DNA from 2 places in the Streptomyces sp. PSU-S4-23 genome. Region 2 is predicted to be linked to the other one. Evidence: riboswitches for the same ligand, from Rfam matches in the RefSeq annotation. Region 2 holds a riboswitch; the other holds the start of a gene.
What was found. A riboswitch is a leader RNA that binds a small molecule or an ion and turns the genes downstream of it on or off. The one in region 2 is predicted to bind thiamine pyrophosphate.
Positions count from the first base shown of each region.

Region 1: it holds a riboswitch for thiamine pyrophosphate, as region 2 does, so the genes downstream of both, thiO (glycine oxidase ThiO) here and thiD (bifunctional hydroxymethylpyrimidine kinase/phosphomethylpyrimidine kinase) in region 2, are expected to answer to the same signal.

Region 1 covers NZ_JBVMUU010000002.1:1,986,364-1,997,443, forward strand. Annotated here, with positions in the region: gene ACZ79I_RS09845 (TetR/AcrR family transcriptional regulator) at 1-234, shown strand, start outside; gene ACZ79I_RS09850 (phytoene desaturase family protein) at 861-2,387, shown strand; gene ACZ79I_RS09855 (SCO2102 family sporulation regulator) at 2,416-3,366, opposite strand; gene metF (methylenetetrahydrofolate reductase [NAD(P)H]) at 3,423-4,346, opposite strand; gene thiE (thiamine phosphate synthase) at 4,477-5,136, opposite strand; gene ACZ79I_RS09870 (Rv2175c family DNA-binding protein) at 5,242-5,607, opposite strand; gene ACZ79I_RS09875 (NAD(P)/FAD-dependent oxidoreductase) at 6,255-7,481, opposite strand; TPP riboswitch at 7,619-7,732, shown strand; gene thiO (glycine oxidase ThiO) at 7,730-8,908, shown strand; gene thiS (sulfur carrier protein ThiS) at 8,905-9,105, shown strand; gene ACZ79I_RS09890 (thiazole synthase) at 9,109-9,903, shown strand; gene pknB (Stk1 family PASTA domain-containing Ser/Thr kinase) at 10,136-11,080, shown strand, end outside.
Region 2 covers NZ_JBVMUU010000002.1:8,001,454-8,012,533, reverse strand. Annotated here, with positions in the region: gene ACZ79I_RS36220 (thiolase family protein) at 1-422, opposite strand, end outside; gene ACZ79I_RS36215 (WhiB family transcriptional regulator) at 571-828, shown strand; gene ACZ79I_RS36210 (DUF3140 domain-containing protein) at 1,167-1,505, shown strand; gene ACZ79I_RS36205 (endonuclease) at 1,531-2,169, shown strand; TPP riboswitch at 2,783-2,874, shown strand; gene thiD (bifunctional hydroxymethylpyrimidine kinase/phosphomethylpyrimidine kinase) at 3,045-3,842, shown strand; gene gndA (NADP-dependent phosphogluconate dehydrogenase) at 4,052-5,491, shown strand; gene ACZ79I_RS36190 (GntR family transcriptional regulator) at 5,734-6,354, opposite strand; tRNA gene ACZ79I_RS36185 (tRNA-Pro) at 6,770-6,843, opposite strand; gene ACZ79I_RS36180 (MmcQ/YjbR family DNA-binding protein) at 6,970-7,329, opposite strand; gene ACZ79I_RS36175 (GNAT family N-acetyltransferase) at 7,360-7,902, opposite strand; gene ACZ79I_RS36170 (helix-turn-helix domain-containing protein) at 7,899-8,555, opposite strand; gene ACZ79I_RS36165 (LysR family transcriptional regulator) at 8,606-9,511, opposite strand; gene ACZ79I_RS36160 (glycine C-acetyltransferase) at 9,543-10,736, opposite strand; gene tdh (L-threonine 3-dehydrogenase) at 10,805-11,080, opposite strand, start outside.

The DNA of each region.
Region 1 (11,080 bases), 6.0 Mb from region 2:
ATGGTGGTCCGGCAGCAGGTCGTCGCGGTCATTGAGGGCGTGCTGCGCGAAGGCGTGGCGAACGGCGAGTTCAGCGAGGAGATCGATGTGCCGCTGACGGCGGCCGCGCTGGTCGGCATGGTTCTGGTGGCGGCCCTGGACTGGCAGTCGTTCCAGCCGGAGCGGTCCTTGGACGACGTCCACGCGTCGCTGTCACGGCTGCTCCAGGGGCGCGTGAGCGGCGGCCGCCGCTAGGCCCTGTCGTCGAATTCCCGTCTGCCGTGCGACGCCATGCACGCTCCCCCACGCTCGGCTGCGCTCGCGCGGGCGGTGCCCCCACGACCCCGCGCGGCCCCGCCCTTCGGGCAGACGACGGGAATGTGACGACAGGGCCTGGCTGGGAGCGCGAAAGCGCCGGTCCGGTGTGTCCGCGCTCCCGCGGACCGCTCCGGACCGGCGCTCTGCCGTGCCCCGTCCTCCCCCGGCGGGCCCCCGTTCGGTCGTCCCCCGGACCCCCGTGTCTCGCTTCCGCCGAGCTGTGCCGGCGGAAGGAGCGGCCAAGGGCGGGCGCCGTTCCGCCGCCCCGTGTCGGCGGTACCGGAGCCGCGCCCCTTTCCGTGCCTCCACTCTTCCGTTCGCGCAGGTCGGAGCCCATCCGCCCGCGTACTCATCTCACCGGCTAGGTACGGATACTCAGCCCTGGGCGCTCACCCCCAGGGCGCCGCCTCACCGGCCCGGTGGGGACGGCGTCCGCTCCCCCGCTCGCCCGGCCCCGGCGCGGCCGGGGCCGCCCCGGGGTGCCGCACGCTCCCGGATTCGTCGCATGCGCTGGTCACCGCCCCGCGTCCGGATTGTCGGCGAGGGCCGATAAGGTCGCGGTCATGGCACGGATTGCGGTGATCGGCGCCGGGATGGGCGCGATGGCGGCCGCCGCCCGGCTGGCCGTCGCGGGCCACCGGGTGGTGGTCTACGAGCGCACGGAGACATACGGCGGCGCACTGCGCCGTTTCACCCGGGACGGCTTCTCCTTCGACACCGGGCCGGGCCTGCTGCCGCTGCCCGCGGTCTACCGCGATCTGTTCGTCAAGACCGGGAAGCAGCCCCTGGAGGAGTGCGTCGAGCTGGTTCAGGTGGACCCCTCCTCTCGGCACGTCTTCGCGGACGGCACGGAGGTCTCGCTGCCGAACGTGTCGCGCGCCGGCGTGGTGTCCGCGCTGGACGGAGCGCTCGGCGGCGGGGCCGGGGGGCGCTGGGGCGACTTCCTGGTGCGGGCCCGCGAGGCATGGGACCGCGCGCGCAGGCCGCTCCTGGAGGAGCCCCTGTGGCCGAACTGGCAGGTGCTTGCCGAGCGCGAGCCGTACCCGGCGGTGCCGCACAAGCGGCTGCTGCGCACCCGGCGGGCCGGCACGCTCGCCGAGGTCGGCGCCTGGGAGCTGCGCGACCCCCGTCTGACGGCCCTCCTGGAGAGCCATGCGCTGGGGTACGGCCTGGACCCCCGGGCCACTCCCGCGAGCGCGGCCGTGCTGCCGTACCTGGAGCACGCGTTCGGCACCTGGCGCGTGGGCGGCGGGATGCGGGAGCTGGCGCGTGCCGTGTACGAGCGGTGTGTGGCCCGGAAGGTGGAGTTCGTGTTCGGTGCCGAGGTCACCGGGATCCTCGAGAAGGACGGCCGGGTGGCGGGGGTCGAGCTGGCCGGGGACGTCTCCGGGGCGCCCGGCTCCGGGAGGGGGTCGGTGGTGGAGGCGGACCTGGTGGTGTCCGGGGTGGCGCCCGCCGTGCTGGACCGTGTGCTCCCGGGGACGGCGGGCGCCCGGGGTGCCGACGAGGTCGGCCCGCGGCGGGGGCTGCCCAGCCGGCTGACCGTGCTGCTGGCGCTGCGCGGTGGCCGGCCCGAGGGCACCGCGCACCGTACGGTGGTCCACACGGCCGACCGCGAGGGCGAGTTGGAGCGTCTCTTCGGCGAACCCGCCGGGCCGGCGCCCGCACCGACGGTGACCGTGCTACGCCCGGACGACCCGGCGCTGGTGCCGGACGCGGGGCACGAGGCGGTCACGCTGACGGTCACGGTCCCCTCCGGCGCGAAGGTGTCCGAGGGCGACGTCGACCGCGTCCTGGACGCCGCCGCGCGTGCGATACCCGGCCTGCGCGAACGCGTCCTGTGGCACGAGGTGCGCACACCGGCCGACATCGCCGAGGACACCGGCGCACCCGGCGGCGCGATCCCCGCGCCGGCGCTGGCCGCGGGCGGCGGGCGTCTGCTGCACCCGTCCAACAGCACCCGGGTGCCCGGACTGTTCACGGTCGGTGGCTGGTCCCACCCCGGTGGCGGTCTGCCGCACGCCGGCATGTCGGGCGCCCTGGTCGCCGGACTCATCGTGGAGGGGCCGGACTTCCGGGGATCGCAGTGAGGGATCCGGTGCTGCCGCCCGTGAACGGTCAGAAGCGGTACTGCTCGTCGTAGCCGTTGCCCTGCGCCGTGCCGTTGCCCTGGTAGGGGTAGGGCTGCTCCGGCGGCAGCTCGCCGCCGAACGCGTCGTCCGCGGTGCGCTGTTGGGGGACCCACACACCGCCGGGCGGGGTCTCGCCGTACGTGCCGGTGGCGTACTGGTCCTGGCCGTACGCCTGCTGCCCGTACTGCTGCTCGCCGCCGTACGCGGTGTCGTAGGAGCCGCCGCCGTAGGTCTGCGTGCCGGAGTACGGGTCGGTGTAGCCGGCGTACTGCTGCTGGCCGTTGTCGTAGCCGTACTGCTGCTGGCCGTAGCCGGAGTAGCCATCGTACGCGTAGGCCTGCTGGTCCTGGGTCCCGCCGGAGCCCGCGTAGGAGGGGTCGGCGGACGCGGCGTAGGACGGGTCGGCCGCGGCCCCGGCCGCGTACGCCGCGTCGCTGTAGACGCCGTAGGAACCGGTGTCCTCGGGCAGCGGCTGCGGCTCGTACACGGCGGTCGCCTCGGCGGCGTTCTCCGCGGGCGGCTGCGGGCGGGTGAAGACATCGTCGCGGTCGTCGTCGTACCCGTCGTCCCGGCGGTACGTCCCGTCGGCCGCCGGCCCGGCCTCGTGGGCGTCAGGTGCCGGTTCCTGGCCCGCGGCCTCACCCCGGCGGCGCTTGCTGCCGCCGTCGCCGCCCTCACGCGGGCGGTTGCCGACCGCCCAGCCCGCCGCGAAGCCGCGCCGGAACGACAGTGTGACGTAGGTCTGCCCGACTGCGAACGCGGCCGCGCCCAGGCCGATGACCACCACGGACGGGATCAGCACGCCGAGCACGACACCGAGGAAACCCACGAATGCGAGCAGCCGCCAGCGAAGGCGCGCCTTGTACTGCAGCAGCACTTCGCCGAGCAGCCACAGCGCGACGATGCCGAACGCGATGTAGAGGACCGTCCAGCCCATGTACGCCCCTCTCCCAGTGGCCGCTACGCAGTGTGTCGTACGGCGGTGCGACCGGTCTAGGCCCGCTGCGGATGGTGCAGACCTAGATTTTCGTAGATTTCCAGTGTCGCCGTGGAGTTGTTGAGTGTAATGAAGTGCAGTCCGGGCACTCCCTCGGCCAGCAGCCTCGCGCAGAACTCCGTGGCGAACTCGATCCCGATCGAGCGTACAGCCGCCGGATCGTCCTTCGCCGCGAGGATCCGCTCTTTCAGACGGGAGGGGATGCCCGCGTTGCTGAGCTGCGGCAGACGTTCCAGCATCCGCACGCTGGTGACGGGCATGACCTCGGGGATGACCGGGGTGGCGCAGCCCGCCGCCTCGACCCGGTCGCGCAGACGCAGATACGACTCCGGCTGGAAGAACATCTGCGTGATCGCGTAGTCGGCGCCGGCCCGGCACTTGTCGACGAAGTGCGCGACGTCGGTCTCCCAGTCGCTGGAGCGGGGATGCATCTCGGGGAAGGCCGCGACGCCGACGCAGAAGTCGCCGGACTCCTTGATGAGCCGGACGAGTTCGGCCGCGTAGGTCAGGCCCTTGGGGTGCGGCACCCACTCGCCCATGGGGTCGCCGGGCGGGTCGCCGCGCACGGCGAGCATGTTGCGGATCCCGGCGTCGGCGTACTGGCCGATGATGTTGCGCAGTTCGGCGACGGAGTGGTTCACGGCGGTGAGGTGGGCGACCGGGGTGAGCGTCGTGTCGGCGACGATCTGCTGGGTCTCCTTGACCGTGCCCGCGCGGGTGGAGCCGCCTGCGCCGTAGGTCACGGAGACGAAGTCCGGGGCCACCGCCTCGACCCTCCGCAGCGCGCTCCACAGGTTCCGCACGCCCTTGGGGGTCTTCGGCGCCGAGAATTCGAACGAGTACGTCGTCTTGCCGGCGGCGAGGATGTCGCGCACCGTCCGTGCGCGATCAGTCCTGGTGGATGCGGTTCCGAGGGCCATACTCGCAGGTTAACCAGGGGCTGGCGGTCCCCCAACCAGGCGCAGGAAATTTGCCCGAATTGTCGAGTTGTTGTCCACCTGTCGGACACTTCGGCCCCCGCGGACCGTCCCGGAGGGTTTCCGCGGCCCCCTAGAGCGTGCGCAGCCGCTTGGCGAACTCGGCCGCCGCCGCGCCCGGGTCGTCCGCCTCGGTGATCGCGCGCACCACGACCACGCGGCGGGCACCGGCCTCCAGGACCTCGTCGAGGTTCCCGAGGTCGATGCCGCCGATGGCGAACCAGGGCCGGTCCGTGCCGAGCGCGGCGGTGTGGCGGACCAGGCCGAGGCCGGGGGCCGGGCGGCCGGGTTTGGTGGGAGTGGGCCAGCAGGGGCCCGTGCAGAAGTAGTCCACGCCCTCCTGGACGGCGGCGGCCCCGGCCTCCGCCTGCGAGTGCGTGGAGCGGCCTATGAGGACGCCGTCGCCGAGGACGGCACGGGCCGCGGGCACGGGGAGGTCGCCCTGGCCCAGGTGCAGCACGTCGGAGGCGGCTGCGTGGGCGACGTCCGCGCGGTCGTTCACCGCCAGCAGTCTGCCGTGGCGTGCGCAGGCGTCGGCGAAGACCCGGAGGTGCTCCAGCTCCTCGGCGGCCTCCATGCCCTTGTCGCGCAGCTGCACGATGTCGACGCCGCCGGCGAGGACCGCGTCCAGGAACTCTGCGAGGTCGCCCTGGCGCTTGCGGGCGTCCGTACAGAGGTAGACGCGGGCGTCGGCGAGCCGGGAGGTGCGGGCGGTGCGGGCGGTCTCGGGCACGGTGGGGTCCCCCCGTGGTCGGTGGCGTACGGGCCGCGGCGGGCGCGGTCGGCCCGGGGCCGTGGCCCGGGACCGCGGCCCGTACGCCGGATGGTTGTTCCTTGCTCAGACGGCGAGCGCCTGGGCGCGGCGCTTCACCTCCGTGCCGCGATTCTCGCTGAGCGCCTGCGCGGGGGTGCCGGGCAGGGTCGGGTCGGGGGTGAAGAGCCACTCCAGCATCTCTTCGACCGTGAAACCGTCGTCCCGCAGGAGCGTCAGGGTGCCGGAGAGGCCCTTGACCACCTTGTCCCCGTCGATGAAGGCGGCGGGGACGTGCAGCGCGCGGTTCTCACCACGGCGTACGGCGATGAGCTGGCCCTCCTTGACCAGCTGCCGCACGCGGGTCACCTCGACACCGAGCATTTCCGCGATGTCGGGGAGGGTGAGCCAGGCGGGGACGAGAGCATCGATCTTTGCGTCAATCTCGGTCACGGGATCAAGCGTGCCATCCCGGACTGACAGTCGGAAGCGGGGCGCCTCCGGCCGGGGGCCGGTTGCCTCCGGAGGGGGACGCCACCCCGGCACGTCGGCGCGCCTGCGCGGGAGCGGGGGCGGGAGCGGAAACGTGCCACCGGGCGGCACCGCGCACCTGGCCGCACCCGGCGTCCCCGCACGGGCGCCAGGCGCGGCGGTCACCACACCCGGCGCATCGCGAGGGCGCGCCTCGGGGCGTGCCGCCGGGCGGCACCCGCGCCCGCCGGTCGGCTGCCGCGCATGCGCGGGCCTCCGTGCCCGGACGGCCGCCGGTGGGCCGGAAGACCGCTGCACCCCGGCGCGCGGCGGGTGCGGGAGAGCCGGCTCCCCGCCCGCCGGGTCGGAGCACCGCCCAGGGACGGCCGCGGCGCACACGGGGACCCAGCCCCGGACGGGCTGCCGGAACACGGAGGACCCCCGCGCCGGCCGTGCGACCACGTGCCGGAGAGCCGGGTGACCCGGTTCGGCTCCCCACGCGCCGGGGCGGAGCACCGCCCAGGGACGGCCGCGGCGCACACGGGGACCCAGCCCCGGACGGGCTGCCGGAACACGGAGGACCCCCGCGCCGGCCGTGCGGCGAGGTGCCGGGAAGGGGCCGGAGGCGACTACGCCGCGGCCTCCTTCAGGGGGCGGGACGGGTCCGACAGCACGTTCGGGTTCATCGGCGCGCCGGACTCGATCAGGCGGCGGCCCTGGGCGAGGTCCCTGGGGCGGCCCACCGCCAGGAGGCCCACCAGGCGGCCGGACCGCAGCCAGCACACCGTCCACGCGGCACCCTCCGGGTTCCCGCGCCACACCATCGTGTCGGCGGACGCGTGGTGGCCCACGTACTGGACGAAGCGGCCGAACTGCTCCGACCAGAAGTAGGGCACCGGGTCGTACGCCACCGGGGCCTCCCCGACGATGTTCGCGGCGACCGCCCGCGGCCCCTGCAGGGCGTTGTCCCAGTGGTGCACGAGAAGCCGCTCCTCGTACCGCCCCGACGGAAAGGACGCGCAGTCGCCGACCGCGTACACGTCCGGCTCCGAGGCGCGCAGGTGTTCGTCGGCCAGCACCTCTCCGTGGACGCCCAGGGCGATGCCCGAGCCGGCGAGCCACGCGGTGGCGGGACGCGCTCCGATGCCCACGACCACCGCGTCCGCGGGCACCCGCGAGCCGTCGTCGAGCACCACGGCCCCCGGCTCGACGCGCTCCACGCGCGCGCCGGTGCGCAGCTCGGCCCCGCTGTCGGCGTACCAGGCCGCCATCGGGGCGGACACCTCGACGGGCAGCGCCCCCGCGAGCGGCCGGTCCGCCGCCTCCACCACGGTCACCGCGCAGCCCGCCTCGCGCGCGGCGGTGGCGAACTCGGCGCCGATCCAGCCCGCGCCCACGACGACGATGTCGTGCTGGCGCGCGAGGACCGGCCGCAGCCGCTCGGCGTCGTCCAGGGTGCGCAGCAGATGCACACCGGGGACGCCCTCCGCGCCCGGCAGCCGGATCGGTTCCGCTCCGGTGGCGACGACCAGGACGTCGTACGGGACGGGGCCCTGCGCGGTGTCCAGCTCATGGTCGCCGGGGCGTACGCCGAGCACTTCGCGGCCCAGCCGGAGTTCGATGTCCAGGGCCTCGAAGTCGACGTCGAAGGCGGAACCCTCGGCCTTGCCGAGCAGGACGGCCTTCGACAGCGGCGGCCGGTCGTACGGCTGGTGCGGCTCCGCGCCGATCAGCGTCACGTCGCCGGTGAAGCCCTGTTCCCGCAGGGCGACCGCGGTCTGCACCCCGGCCATGCCCGCGCCCACCACGACGACGTGCCGGACCGCACCGTCCCGTTGCTGCGTCTGCTCGCTCACCTGATCACCATAGACACCTGACGATTTGTCAGTCAGCGTGCGTGCCGGGTGATGTGTTCCACAGCCGCCGCCCGGCCCGCGGCCGCCGGGGCGGAGGCTCCCTTACCGAGGCACAGGGCACGGGCTAGGGTGGCCCCGTAAGCACTCGCGGGAGCCCGGACGCACCGGGCTGAGAGGGAGGCTGGGGCGGCCTCCGACCGTACGAACCTGATCCGGGTCATGCCGGCGAAGGGAGGGGCTGGACGCCCATGTCGCGTACATCGGACGACGTGTCGACCGTGTCGGACGTCCTCGTCATCGGGGGCGGGATCATCGGGCTCGTGACCGCCTGGCGGGCGGCGCAGCACGGATTGGCCACGGCGGTGGTGGATCCCGAGCCGGGCGGCGGAGCGGCCCAGGTGGCCGCCGGGATGCTCGCCGCCGTCACCGAACTGCACTACGGCGAGCAGACGCTGCTCGGCCTCAATCTGGAGTCCGCGCGCCGCTACCCGGACTTCGCCGCCGAGCTGGCCGAGGCCGCCGGCCTGGACCTCGGTTACCGCCGCTGCGGCACACTCGCCGTCGCGCTCGACGCCGACGACCGGGCCCAGCTGCGCGAACTGCACGCCCTGCAGCAGCAGTCCGGTCTGGAGTCGGAGTGGCTGAGCGGGCGGGAGTGCCGCCGGCTGGAGCCCATGCTCGCGCCTGGTGTGCGCGGCGGGCTCCGGGCCGACGGCGACCACCAGATCGACCCGCGTCGGCTCGCCGCGGCCCTGGTGACGGCCTGCGAGCGCGCCGGGGTGGTCTTCCACCGGGCGTGGGCGGAGCGGCTCTCGGTGGCGCGGGAGCGGGCCCGCGGGGTCAGGACGGCCGACGGCACCGACCTCGCCGCGGGGCAGGTCGTCCTGGCCGCGGGCAGCCTCAGCGGGCGTCTGGCGGGCGTCCCCGACGAGGTGGTGCCGCCCGTGCGCCCGGTGAAGGGGCAGGTGGTGCGGCTGACCGTGCCGAAGCGGTACGCGCCCTTCCTGAGCCGCACCGTGCGGGCCGTCGTCCGCGGCGGCCCGCTGTATCTGGTGCCGCGCGAGAACGGCGAGCTGGTCATCGGGGCGACCAGCGAGGAACTCGGCTGGGACACGACGGTCACCGCGGGCGGGGTGTACGAGCTGCTGCGGGACGCGCACGAGCTGATGCCGGGGATCACCGAGCTGCCGCTCACCGAGACCCAGGCGGGCCTGCGCCCGGCCTCCCCGGACAACGCGCCGCTGCTCGGCCCGAGCGCTCTCGACGGCCTGCTGCTCGCCACCGGCCACCACCGCAACGGCGTCCTGCTGACGCCGGTCACCGGCGACGTCATGGCGCACGTCCTGACCACCGGGGAGCTTCCGGCCGCCGGCCGCCCCTTCACCCCCAGGCGCTTCGCCGCCGCGCTCACGGAGCAGCCCGCATGAACATCTCGGTCAACGGGGAGCCCCGGCGGGTGGCTCCGGGCACCGCGCTCGACGCGGTCGTGCAGACCCTCACGGCGGCGCCCTCCGGCGTGGCCGCCGCCGTCAACGAAACCGTCGTCCCGCGCGGGCAGTGGCCGTCGACGTCCCTCCGCGAGGGGGACCGCGTCGAGGTCCTCACCGCCGTCCAAGGAGGCTGACCCATGGCCGACGATCCCTTCGTCCTCGGTGGTACGACCCTCTCGTCGCGGCTGATCATGGGCACCGGGGGTGCGCCCAGCCTCGATGTGCTGGAACGGGCCCTGGTGGCCTCCGGTACGGAGCTGACGACCGTGGCGATGCGCCGCGTGGACGCCTCGGTGCACGGCTCGGTGCTGTCCGTGCTGGACAAGCTGGGCATCCGGGTGCTGCCCAACACGGCGGGCTGCTTCACCGCGGGCGAGGCCGTGCTGACCGCCCGCCTGGCGCGCGAGGCGCTGGGCACGGATCTCGTGAAGCTGGAGGTCATCGCCGACGAGCGGACCTTGCTGCCCGACCCGATCGAACTGCTGGAGGCGGCCGAGACGCTGGTCGACGAGGGCTTCACGGTGCTGCCGTACACGAACGACGACCCGGTGCTCGCGCGCAGGCTGGAGGATGCGGGCTGCGCCGCGATCATGCCGCTCGGCTCGCCGATCGGCTCGGGGCTCGGCATCCGCAACCCGCACAACTTCCAGCTGATCGTGGAGCACGCGCGCGTGCCGGTCATCCTGGACGCGGGCGCGGGTACGGCGTCGGACGTCGCGCTGGCGATGGAGCTGGGCTGTGCGGGTGTGATGCTCGCCTCGGCGGTGACCCGGGCGCAGGAGCCGGTGCTGATGGCGGAGGCCATGCGGCACGCGGTGGAGGCGGGCCGGCTGGCACGGCGGGCGGGCCGCATCCCGCGGCGCCACTTCGCGCAGGCGTCGTCGCCGGCGGAGGGCATGGGCCGCCTGGACCCGGAGCGGCCCGCCTTCTGAACCGGCCGGGCACACCGCCCCGCCGGACCCGGCCCGTGCGGCAGCGTCGGCCGGGCGCGAAGTCCCGCGCCGCGCGCCCGGCCCGGGTGCGCGGAGGCGCGGCGTGCGCCGGGCCCGGGTGCGCCGGGCCCGGGGGCGCGGGGGCGCGGCGTGCGTCACAGGTCGGCTGCAGTCGTGCCCCGGTTCGGCGGAACGGCCGGGGCCGACAGTGGGTCCTCGTACACTCACCTGCGTGGATACGACCCTTCAGGACCCTCTCGTCGGGCGGGTGCTCGACGGCCGTTATCGCGTCGACGCGCGGATCGCGGTCGGCGGGATGGCCACGGTCTACCGGGCCGTGGACACCCGCCTCGACCGCGTCCTCGCCCTCAAGGTGATGCACCCGGCGCTGGCCGCCGACGGTTCGTTCGTCGAGCGCTTCATACGCGAGGCCAAGTCGGTGGCCCGGCTCGCCCACCCGAACGTGGTGCAGGTCTTCGACCAGGGCACCGACGGGTCGTACGTCTATCTCGCCATGGAGTACGTCGCCGGGTGCACCCTGCGTGACGTGCTGCGGGAGCGCGGGGCGCTGCAGCCGCGCGCCGCCCTGGACATCCTGGAGCCGGTGCTGGCCGCGCTGGGCGCCGCGCACCGCGCCGGGTTCGTGCACCGTGACATGAAGCCGGAGAACGTCCTGATAGGGGACGACGGCCGGGTGAAGGTGGCCGACTTCGGTCTGGTCCGGGCCGTGGACACGGTCACGAACACGACGGGTGCCGTCCTGGGCACGGTCTCGTACCTCGCCCCGGAGCAGATCGAGAGCGGCACGGCGGACCCCCGGGTCGACGTGTACGCGTGCGGGGTCGTCCTCCACGAGATGCTCACCGGCGCGAAGCCGCACCAGGGCGACTCCCCCGCCCAGGTGCTCTACCGGCATCTGCACGAGGACGTGCCGCCGCCGTCGGCCGCCGTGCCGGGGCTGGCCTATGAACTCGACGAGCTGGTCGCCTCGGCGACGGCGCGCGACCCGCGGCTGCGCCCGGAGGACGCGGTGGCCCTGCTCGGCCAGGTGCTGCAGGCCCGCAGCGCGCTCACCGCCGGGCAACTGGACGCCGTACCGCCGCAGGCCGTCGCCCCGGACCGCGACAGCGCCGAGGACCGCACGAGCGTGATCCCGCGGCTGCTGCCGGTCAACCCG
Region 2 (11,080 bases):
GCGGTCTCGATCCGGTGCGGCAGGGCCTCGTCGGGCCTGGGCAGCACGAAGGGGGCGCGGCTCATGGACTCGGAGCCACCCGCCACCACGATGTCGGCCTCGCCCGCCGCGATGGCGCGGGCGGCGGTCGTCACCGCCTCCAGGCCGGAGGCGCACAGCCGGTTGACCGTGGCACCCGGCACGGACTCGGGCAGGCCGGCGAGCAGCACGGCCATCCGGGCGACGTTGCGGTTGTCCTCACCGGCCTGGTTGGCGGCTCCCCAGTAGACGTCGTCGATGCGGGCCGGGTCGAGGGCCGGCACGTCGGCGATCAGGCCGCGGATCACCGTCGCGGCCAGGTCGTCGGGCCGTACGGAGGCCAGGGCGCCGCGCAGCTTTCCGATGGGGGTGCGACGGGCTGCCGCGAAGTGGACGGTACGCACGACGGGACTCCTGGTCGGACGACGAGACTTAATTAGCGCTGCTAGTTTTGGACTATAGACCGCCGCCGGGCGGCTGGGAAGATCCCGGACCCGGCTTCGCCGCCCTCGGCCTTGTTTCGCCCGATCCGTCCTGGGGACCCGGGCGCGCATGGAGTGGTTGCGGCATGCGGCATGCAGGGGCGAGGACCCCGAGCTGTTCTTCCCCGTCGGGACGACGGGGCCGGCCCTCGGCGACATCGCCGCCGCCAAACGCGTCTGCCGCCGCTGCCCCGTGATCGCCCGGTGCCTGGCCTGGGCGCTGAGCAGCGGGCAGACGGCGGGCGTGTGGGGTGGCACCGGCGAGGCGGAACGCGCCGATCTGCTGCGGACCATGAGAAGCCGAGCGGCACGGAGAAGCGCACGATGACGGTGGCGCCGGCCGCGCGGGCGACCGCGACCGCGATGCCGCCGGACGGCCGTCCGGAGACCGTCGCGTCCGCCATCCGCCCGCCGGGCGTGACGGCGGGACCGCTGCGGGACGCCGGGGTGGTGGGGCTGCCGGCCAAGTCCCCGCGTGCCGCGACCGGGCGGCTGCGCGGACGTATCGAGGCCGCCGGGAGACCGGATCCGGTCGTCCGGGCCCTGCTGACCGGCCTCACCGCCGAGGGAGAGAAGCAGCGCTGGACGGCCGGCCGGGCACTGGCCGCCCGAGGGCTGAACCGCCGCCGCTGGGCACGCCCGCCGAGCACGGAGAAGGAGTACGCCATGACCGACGCCCTGGAACTGGACGCGCTGTGGGACGAGTTCCACCGCGTGGTGAACATGACCTCCCCGGAGCCGGCGGCCTGGCTGCGGGTCCGGGACGCCGACGAGGAGACCGAACCGCTGCCCGAACGGGCGGGCACCCCGACCGGGCGGCATGTCCTCGCGATCCTGCAGAAGCGGCGCACGGATCTCACGGACGACGACCTCCGCGTCATGCGGGACGTCGTGGAGAGCGTGACCGCCGAGCGGGACACGGAGAACGAGCCCGAGGCCGACGAGGACCGGCGGCGCCACCGTCTGATGACGCTCGGCCACGACCCGCTCAAGCCGCCGCGGTGAGGCCGTCGTGACCCGCACGAACGACATGGCCGGCGTCGTCCGGGAACTCGTCGCCGAGCACGGACGCACCTACGCCGAGGAGGCGGGCATCCGGCTCAAGGACACGCCGCAGCCGCTCTACCGGCTGCTGCTGATGGCCCTGCTGCTGAGCGCCCGCATCCGCGCGTCGGTCGCCCTCGCCACGGCACGCGCGCTGCACGACGCGAACCTCAGCGATCCGCGCCGCATGGCCGGGTCCGGTTGGCAGGAGCGCGTCGACGTCCTGGGGCGGGGCGGCTACCGGCGCTACGACGAACGGACGGCGACCCAGCTCGGCAACGGCGCCGAACTGCTGCAGCAGCGCTGGGGCGGCGACCTGCGGCGCCTGCGGAAGGAGGCCGGCGGGGACGTCGCGGTCCTGCGCCGGCTGCTCCAGGAGATACCGGGGATGGGGCCGGCCGGTGCGGACATCTTCCTGCGCGAGGCGCAGCGGGTCTGGCCGGAGGTGGCCCCCTACCTGGATGCCAAGGCCCTGTCGGGGGCGGGGCGGCTCGGGCTGCCCGAAGACCCGGAGAGGCTGCTGGAGCTCGCCGGGGACACCGAACCCGCCGTGCTGGCCGCCGCCTTGGTGCGTGCGGCACTGGACCGGAAGCTGGCGGAGGACGTGCTGGAGCACGCCGCCTGAAGCGCGTCACGCAGTGCGGCACGGGACCCCGAGAGCGGGGTCCGGGCCCCGCCCCGGGGGCATCTGCAGCGCCCCCACGCCCCGCGGGCCGGGCAGGACGGCGACCGGCGGGCGGCTCGGCCCGAGCACGCCGCGTTCGTCACCCCCGACGGGCTGGTGCTCTCCGGGCCACGACCCGTTCACCGCGCCGTCCGGCTGCACTTGCGCGACGTCCGGCTGGACCCGCGCGACATCCGGCAGGACCCGCGTGGCGTCCGGCTGGACCCACGCGACACCCGGCAGGACCCGCTTGGCATCCGGCTGGACCCACGCGACACCCGGCAGGACCCGCTTGGCATCCGGCTGGACCCACGCGACACCCGGCAGGACCCGCGTGGCGTCCGGCTGGACCCACGCGACACCCGGCAGGACCCGCTTGGCATCCGGCTGGCCCCGCTTGGCGTCAGGCTGGACCCGCGCGATGTCCGGCTGGACCCGCGCGATGTCCGGCTGGACCCGCAGCTCCGGTTTTCCAGCTCGGCGGCCGGTTCGGGCGGACCCCGGCGACCACTGCGACCTGCCGCGGCGGCCCTCCCGTGCGGCAGGTCCCCGGCCCCGGGTTAGTCTGTGCGCCGTACCGGACACGGGGTGCCCCTGCGGGCTGAGATCACACCCGTTGAACCTGAACCAGTTCGTACTGGCGGAGGGATGTCTTCCATGCCATCGGCGCATGTTTCCGGCGGTCTGGCCGCCGACGGCCCAGGGGCCGTCTTCGGGCAGCGCCCGGCCGCCCATACACCGCACGGCGCCCGCCTCGCGCACCGCGCGGCGTTCCCGGTGGTCCTCGCGCTCTGCGCCCCGCAGCGGTTGCGGCCCCGCCGGCGCGAGGCCCTCGTATGAGCGCCCCGTCCCGTGTCCTGACCATCGCCGGGTCCGACTCGGGCGGCGGTGCCGGGATCCAGGCCGATCTGAAGACCATGCTGGCGCTCGGCGCCCACGGGATGAGCGTGGTCACCGCGGTCACGGCCCAGAACTCCCGCGGTGTGCAGGGCGCTTGGGAACTGCCCGTGGAGGCGGTACGCGCGCAGTACCGCAGCGTCGTCGACGACATCGGCGTCCAGGCGGTCAAGACGGGGATGCTCGCCTCGCCCGCGCTGGTCACGGCGGTGGCCGAACTGCTCGCGGACGGGGCGGCCCCGGTCGTCGTGGACCCGGTGAGCGTCTCCAAGCACGGCGACCGGCTGCTCGCCGACGACGCGCTGGACGCCGTACGGACCCGGTTGCTGCCGCTGGCCACGGTGGCCACTCCGAATCTGGACGAAGTGGCGGAGCTGACCGGTGTCACCGTGACCGACGAGCCGGGTCTGCGCCGCGCGGCCGCGCGGCTGCTGTCGTACGGGCCCCGGTGGGTGCTGGTGAAGGGCGGGCATCTGCCGGGCGAGGCCGTGGACCTGCTCACCGACGGCCGCGAGGAGCACTGGCTGCGCGCTCCGCGCCACGACAACCGACACACCCACGGCACGGGCTGCACCCTCGCCTCCGCCGTCGCGGTCGGGCTCGCACAGGGCCTCGCGGTGCCCGAAGCGGTGCGACATGCCAAGGAGTACGTCACGGCGGCGATCGCGGCGGGGTTTGCCCTGGGATCCGGGATCGGACCGGTGGACCACGGGTGGCGGCTGCGGACAGGGGTGTGACGGCGGACGGCGGGTGCCGCGCTCCCCGGCGCCGGGACGGGAGCGGGCGGGGCCGCCGGTCCCGCGGACCGGGTGCCGCCCGGCGCGGTGAGCAACATCCGCCCCGCCGTCCGTACTCGATCGGTACAGCGGCACGAGCCGTACCGAGCGACATCCGCACCGTCCGCCGCACGCGCGGGCGCGCCGGATCCGGACCCAAGGAGCACAGCATGCAGGCGACCGCGCAGATCGGCGTCACCGGGCTCGCGGTGATGGGCCGCAACCTGGCCCGGAACTTCGCGCGACACGGGTACACCGTCGCCGTGCACAACCGCACCCCGGCCAGGACCAAGGCGCTGGTCGAGGAGTTCGGGCACGAGGGCGCGTTCGTGGCCGCCGGGAACGCCGAGGAGTTCGTGGCGGCGCTGGAGCGTCCCCGCCGCCTCATGATCATGGTGCAGGCGGGCGCGGCGACCGACGCCGTGATCGAGGAGTTCGCCCCGCTCCTGGAGCCCGGCGACATGATCATCGACGGCGGCAACGCCCACTTCGCCGACACCCGCCGCCGCGAGCGGTCGCTGCGCGAGCGCGGCATCCACTTCGTCGGCGCGGGCGTCTCGGGCGGCGAGGAGGGCGCGCTGCACGGGCCGAGCATCATGCCGGGCGGCTCGGCGGAGTCGTATGCCGCGCTCGGCCCGATGTTCGAGAAGATCAGCGCGAAGGTGGACGGCGAGCCGTGCGCGACCCATGTGGGCACCGACGGCGCCGGGCACTTCGTGAAGATGGTGCACAACGGCATCGAGTACGCGGACATGCAGCTGATCGGCGAGGCGTACGACCTGCTGCGCCAAGTGGCCGGGTTCTCCCCCGCGGCGATCGCCGAGATCTTCCGCGAGTGGAACAAGGGACGCCTGGACTCGTATCTGATCGAGATCACGGCCGAGGTGCTGTCCCATGTGGACGCGGCGACCGGCAGGCCGTTCGTGGACGTCGTCGCCGACGCCGCCGGCCAGAAGGGCACGGGGCGCTGGACCGTGCAGACCGCGCTGGAGCTGGGCTCCCCGGTGACCGCCATCGCCCAGGCCACCTTCGCCCGCGCGGCCTCCGGGCAGTCCGCACTGCGCGCCGCCTACCGGGGGCTGCCCGGCGGCACGGGCGCGGACCTGACGCCCTACGAGGCCGAGCGCTTCACCGCGCAGGTGGAGCAGGCCCTGTACGCCTCGAAGGTGATCGCCTACGACCAGGGCTGGAAGATGATCCTGGACGCCGCCGACGAGTTCGGCTGGAACATCGACCTCGGCGCGGTAGCGAGGATCTGGCGCGGCGGCTGCATCATCCGCGCGGCCTTCCTGGACCGCATCCGTGCCGCCTACGCCGCCGATCCGGGTCTGGTCAGTCTGCTGGCCGACGCCGGTTTCGCCGCGGAGATCGCGCAGGCGCAGGTGCCCTGGCGCGAGGTGATCGCCACCGCGGCCCGTCGCGGTGTGCCCGTGCCCGCGTTCTCGGCCGCGCTGTCGTACTACGACTCGCTGCGCGCGGACCGCCTGCCGGCCGCGCTGACCCAGGGCCAGCGCGACTACTTCGGCGCCCACACCTACCGGCGCGTCGACCGCGAGGGCAGCTTCCACACGCTCTGGGGCACGGCCGACCGCACCGAGACGGGAGCCTGAGCCCGGCGGGCACCGGTCGGCTGCCGGGCTTCCGGTGGGGAGCCCGGCAGCGAGGAGCCGGTGAGCCGGCCACGAGGCGTCCGGCGCACCCTCCGCGGGCCGGACGCCTGCCGCCCTCCGCGACGACCGGCGACCCGGCGTCCTCCGCGTCGGCGGCTCCCGCTCGCCGGTGGGCGCGCCGGACGCGTCGTGGCCCGGCCGGCGCCCCCGCCGTCACGAGCGGTTGAGCGCGCTCCGCGCGGTCAGCCGCCGGAGGACGACCTGGTCCGGTCGACCTCGGGGAGGATGCGCAGCACGCTGCGCAGGTGCGCGCGGGCGGCCTCCTCGGCGGCGTCGGCGTCATGGGCGCGGATCGCCTCGATGATGGCCAGGTGCTCCGGGAGCGACACCTTGGGCCTGCCGGGGTGCACCGCCAGCCGGAACTGATGGCGGACGTTCTGCGCGTTGAGGCGTTCCAGGGCCTGCGAGGCGGTGCGCTGGCCGCTGATCTCCCTGATGCGGCGGTGCAGCCGCTCGTTCAGCTCCGAATAGCCGAGCACGTCGCCGGACTCGACGGCCGCGGTCATGCTCTCGCCGATGCTCCGCAGCTCCTCGGAGTCCTCTTCGGTGATCCGTTCCGCCGCCCGGGCGGCGCACAGCCCCTCGATCACCATCCGGACCTCGGAGATCTCGATCGCCTCCTCCAGCGAGACCGCCCGCACCCGGGCGCCGCGGTTCTGGACGCGTTCGATCAGCCCCTCGTTGGCGAGGGAGAGCAGCGCGGCACGGACGCTGGCCCTGCTGGCGGAGAACTGCTCGGAGAGGTCCGCCTCCACCAGCCGCTGGTTCGGTACGAACTCGCCGCTGAGGATCGCCCGCCGGATCCCGGCGGCAACCGGGCCCTCCGGCGTTCCCGTGTCGTTCTCGCCCGGCTCCGCCGGCCGGCTGTCCCGTGCCCACCCTGTCGGCACTGTCTCACCCCTGGTCACTCACACATGGCAAATATTGGCAACAATGTGCGCAACAGTTCCATCTAATCATGGCCTCGCCGCGGGATTCGCCGGCCGCTGCCCGCTCAGGCCCCACGCCGACGCCGACGCCACCGTCTGCCGTGGAGAGGTCGCCTGACTTGGACTCAGTGTGCTGGCGGGCTCAGCGGGCCGGCACCGGCGACCGGGGAAGCGGGGATGACCCCGAGAGACCTCAGGGATGCCGGTCCGCTCTCCGCGACGGGTGCGCACATGACTCAGGGGCCCTCAGAAAAGAGCCCCTGACCTGGAAAAACATCCGACATCACTGTCGGGACGACAGGATTTGAACCTGCGACCCCTTGACCCCCAGTCAAGTGCGCTACCAAGCTGCGCCACGTCCCGTTGCCCGCCTGACCTGGGGTTTCCCCTGGCCGAACGCGCACAGAAACCATACCGCACTCGGGGCCCTGGTCGCGCACCCGTTGATGCGCCGGTCCCCCCGGGGTGCGGCGCCCCGCGCCGCCCGGGTCAGTCGCCGGCCGGCAGGCCCACACCCGGGTGGTGATCGAGGAGCCCGGGCGGGGCCGCCTGGCGCCAGGAGTCGGCGAGTACGTCCCGCAGCTCGGTCTCGTCCTCCAGGGCCGCGAGGCGTACGCGGACCCAGGCGAACTGCGCCTCATGACCAGCGATCCAGAACTTCTCGGGCTCCGCCAGCACCAGTTCGTCCCGCTCCTCCTTCGGGCAGCGCACCGCCATGGACGTCTCGTCCTCGGGGAGCGTGGCGAACATCTTCCCCGCGACCCGGAACGTGGGCATGCCCCAGGCGATCTTCTCCGTCGTGTCGGGCAGGGAGAGGGCGATACGGCGTACGTCTTCGGCATCCGGCATGTTCCGCACCGTAGCGAAGGCCACTGACAATCACTCCGCCGCTCGGCGGGCGAGGGCTCCCACGTGCTTGTAGAAGATGGTCGTGGGGTGCAGGGCGCCCGACGGCGTCACCGCGTAGTCCGGTATCGCCCCGATCCGGGTCCAGCCCGCCGCGGTGTACAGGGACTCGGCCGGGCTGCCGGTCTCCGTGTCCAGGTGGAGCAGGGTGATCCCGGCCTCGGCGGCCGCCCGCTCGGCGGTGCTCAGCAGCCTGCGGCCCAGCCCCTGGCCGCGAACGTCCCGATGCACCATGAGTTTGACCAGCTCGGCGCGGTGGCGGCCGTTCGGTCTGCCGGGGAAGGCGAGACCGACCGTGCCCGTCACCCGGTTCCCGGCCCGCGCCACCCACACCGCCAGAGCGCCGGTGCCGACCGCGGCCGCACGCTCCTTCCACCAGGCGACGGCCTCCGCCCGGTCGAGCGGTGCCAGGAAGCCGATCGAGGCCCCGCCGTGCACGGTGTCGGTCAGCAGATCCGCCAGCCCCTCGGCGTGGACGAGCACGTCGGGGCCGGTCAGCGGGGTGATCACGGTCATGGGAGCACCACCACCAGCGCGTACCGCACCTCGTCGGGCCCCGGGCAGTGGAACCGCGTGGGCCCCCACACCCGCAGCCGCAGGCAGTCACCGGCCACAAGCCGGTGCTCGACCTCCTGCGCGGTCACCTCCAGTGCCCCGTCGAGCACCCAGATGTGCTGTTCGAGTCCGGCCACGGGCGGCCGGTCGTACGCGATGTCGGCGCCCGGCGCGAGCCGCCCCTCGACGAGTTCGCCGCGCAGTCCCGGGTGGGGAGGGGAGACCGAACGCCGCACGAAGCCGGAGACCGGGTCCTCCCACACCGTCTGGTCGGCGGCGCGCATCAGCGCTGCGGGCTCTCCCTCGACCTCGCTCAGCAACCGGGACATCGTGCGGCCGTACACGCCGCACAGCCGGTTCAGCATCGCGGCCGTGGGGCTGATCTCGGCACGCTCGGCCCGGGACAGGGTCGAACGGCTCACCCCGCTGCGCTCCGCCAGCTCGCCCAGCGACCAGCCGCGCTCGGCCCGCAGCCCGGCCAGGCGTGCCGCCAGCCGGGCGTCGACGGGATCCAGAGCATCGCCTCCCGGGAGTCCGGGGACTCCCGGGACTCCCCGGGCTCCCGGGCTTCCTCCCGAACCTGCCGGCCTTCCCGCACTCCCGCTGCTTCCCATATCCGGGATGCTATCCCGGATTCGGGAGCGAGTGGTGCGTGCGGCTCGTCTCAGTCGGCCGTCGCCGCATCCGCCAGCGCATCCAGGACCGGGCGCATCAGCGGGTGCTCCTCGGCACCGCGGCGTACGGCGGCGAAGACGCGGCGCGTGGGGGCGACCCCGTCCACGGGGCGGACGACGACGCCCGTGAGATCCATGCCGCGCAGGGCCGAGCGCGGCACCAGGGCCACTCCCGCGCCGGCCGAGGCGAGCGCGACGACCGCGCGGAAGTCGTCGGAGGAGTGTTCGAGGCGTGGCTGGAATCCGGCGTGCTCGCAGGCCAGCACGACCACGTCGTGGCAGGGGTTGCCGGGGTAGGGGCCGATCCAGGGGTCCTTGGCCAGTTCGGCCAGGGGGACCTCGACCGCGCCCGCGAGGCGGTGGGTGACGGGCACGACCGCGTCGAAGGGCTCCGCGTACAGCGGGATGTGCGTCAGCCGGGGATCGTCCGCGCCGGGCGCGCCCCGGTACTCGACGGCGACCGCGACGTCGACCTGCCGGTCCAGGACCATCGGCAGGCTCGCGTCGCCCTCGGCGTCCTGGACGCGGACCCGGATGCCGGGTGCGCTGCGTGCGAGCCGGGCCAGCGCGGGGGCCACGACCAGGCCGATGCCCGTGGCGAAGGAGGCGAGGGTCACCGTGCCCGCCGAACCCGCGCCGTAGGCCGCCAGCTCCGCCTCGGCGCGCTCCAGCTGGGCGAGGACCAGGTGGGTGTGGGCGAGCAGGATCTCGCCGGCCGGGGTCAGCCGCACCCCTTTGGCGCTCCGCTCGACGAGCCGGTGACCGGTCTCCTGCTCCAGCGCGGCGAGCTGCTGGGACACGGCGGAGGGAGTGAGGTAGAGCGCGGCGGCGGCCGCCGTGACCGTGCGGTGGTCGGCCACCGCACGGAGGATGTGGAGCCGCCGCGCTTCGATCATGCGAACGATTATCGCAAGCCGCGGAGCGAGGTCAGCCGTCCAGTTCCGCCCGTGCCGCCACGAACGCGTCCACGGCGCGGTCCACGTCGTCCGTCGAGTGCGCGGCGGACAGCTGCACCCGGATGCGGGCCTGGCCCTGCGGGACCACCGGGTACGAGAAGCCGATGACGTAGACGCCGCGCTCCAGCAGCAGTTCGGCCATGCGTCCGGCCTTCGCGGCGTCACCGATCATGACCGGGGCGATGGCGTGGTCGCCGGGCAGGACGTCGAAGCCCTCTCCGGTCATACGGCGGCGGAAGAGAGCGGTGTTCTCGCGCAGCCGCTCGCGCAGGTCGCCCGCCGACTCCAGCAGGTCGAGCACCTTGAGCGAGGCGGCCGCGATCACCGGGGCAAGGGTGTTCGAGAAGAGGTAGGGCCGCGAGCGCTGGCGCAGCAGCGCGACGATCTCGGCGCGGGCCGCCACGTAGCCGCCGGAGGCGCCGCCGAGTGCCTTGCCGAGGGTGCCGGTGATGATGTCGACGCGGTCCATGACGCCGTGCAGTTCGGGGGTGCCGCGACCGCCGGGGCCGACGAAACCGACGGCGTGCGAGTCGTCGACCATGACCATGGCGCCATGACGGTCGGCGAGGTCGCAGATCTCACGCAGCGGGGCCACGTAACCGTCCATGGAGAAGACGCCGTCGGTGACGATCAGCTTGCGGCGGGCGCCCGCGGCCTCCTTCAACTGCCGCTCCAGATCGGCGGTGTCACGGTTGGCGTAGCGGAAGCGGCGGGCCTTGGACAGGCGGATGCCGTCGATGATCGAGGCATGGTTGAGGGCGTCGGAGATGACGGCGTCCTCGGGGCCGAGGAGGGTCTCGAAGACACCTCCGTTGGCGTCGAAGCAGGAGGAGTACAGGATCGCGTCCTCCTGGCCGAGGAACACGGAAAGCCGCGCCTCCAGTTCCTTGTGCACCTCCTGTGTGCCGCAGATGAAGCGCACGGACGCCATGCCGTAGCCCCAGCGGTCCAGTGCCTCGTGGGCGGCGGCGATCACCTCGGGGTGGTCGGCGAGGCCGAGGTAGTTGTTGGCACAGAAGTTGAGCACCTCGCCGGGGCGGCCGCCCGCGGTGACGTTCACGGTCGCGGACTGCGGGGTGCCGATGACGCGCTCCGGCTTGTGCAGCCCGGCGGCGCGGATCTCGTCGAGGGTGGCGCGCAGATCGTCGCGCACGGGGTCGAACATCGGAAAGCTCCTCGAAGTGCTTGCGCTGGAAGGGGGGTTACGGCGTTCCTGAGGTACGAGGCCCGGAGCTACGCGGTCCAGTCCAGGATGACCTTGCCGCCCTTGCCGCTCGCCGCGTCGGCGAACGCCTCCTCGTGGTCCCGGTAGCCGTACCTGCCGGTGATCACGGGGGCGAGGTCGAGCCCGCCCTCCAGCAGGACCGACATGGCGTACCACGTCTCGAACATCTCACGGCCGTAGATGCCCTTGATAGTGATCATGGAGGTCACGATCCGGGCCCAGTCGACGGGGAACTCCTGGGAGGGCAGTCCGAGCATGGCGATCCGGCCGCCATGGGTCATGTT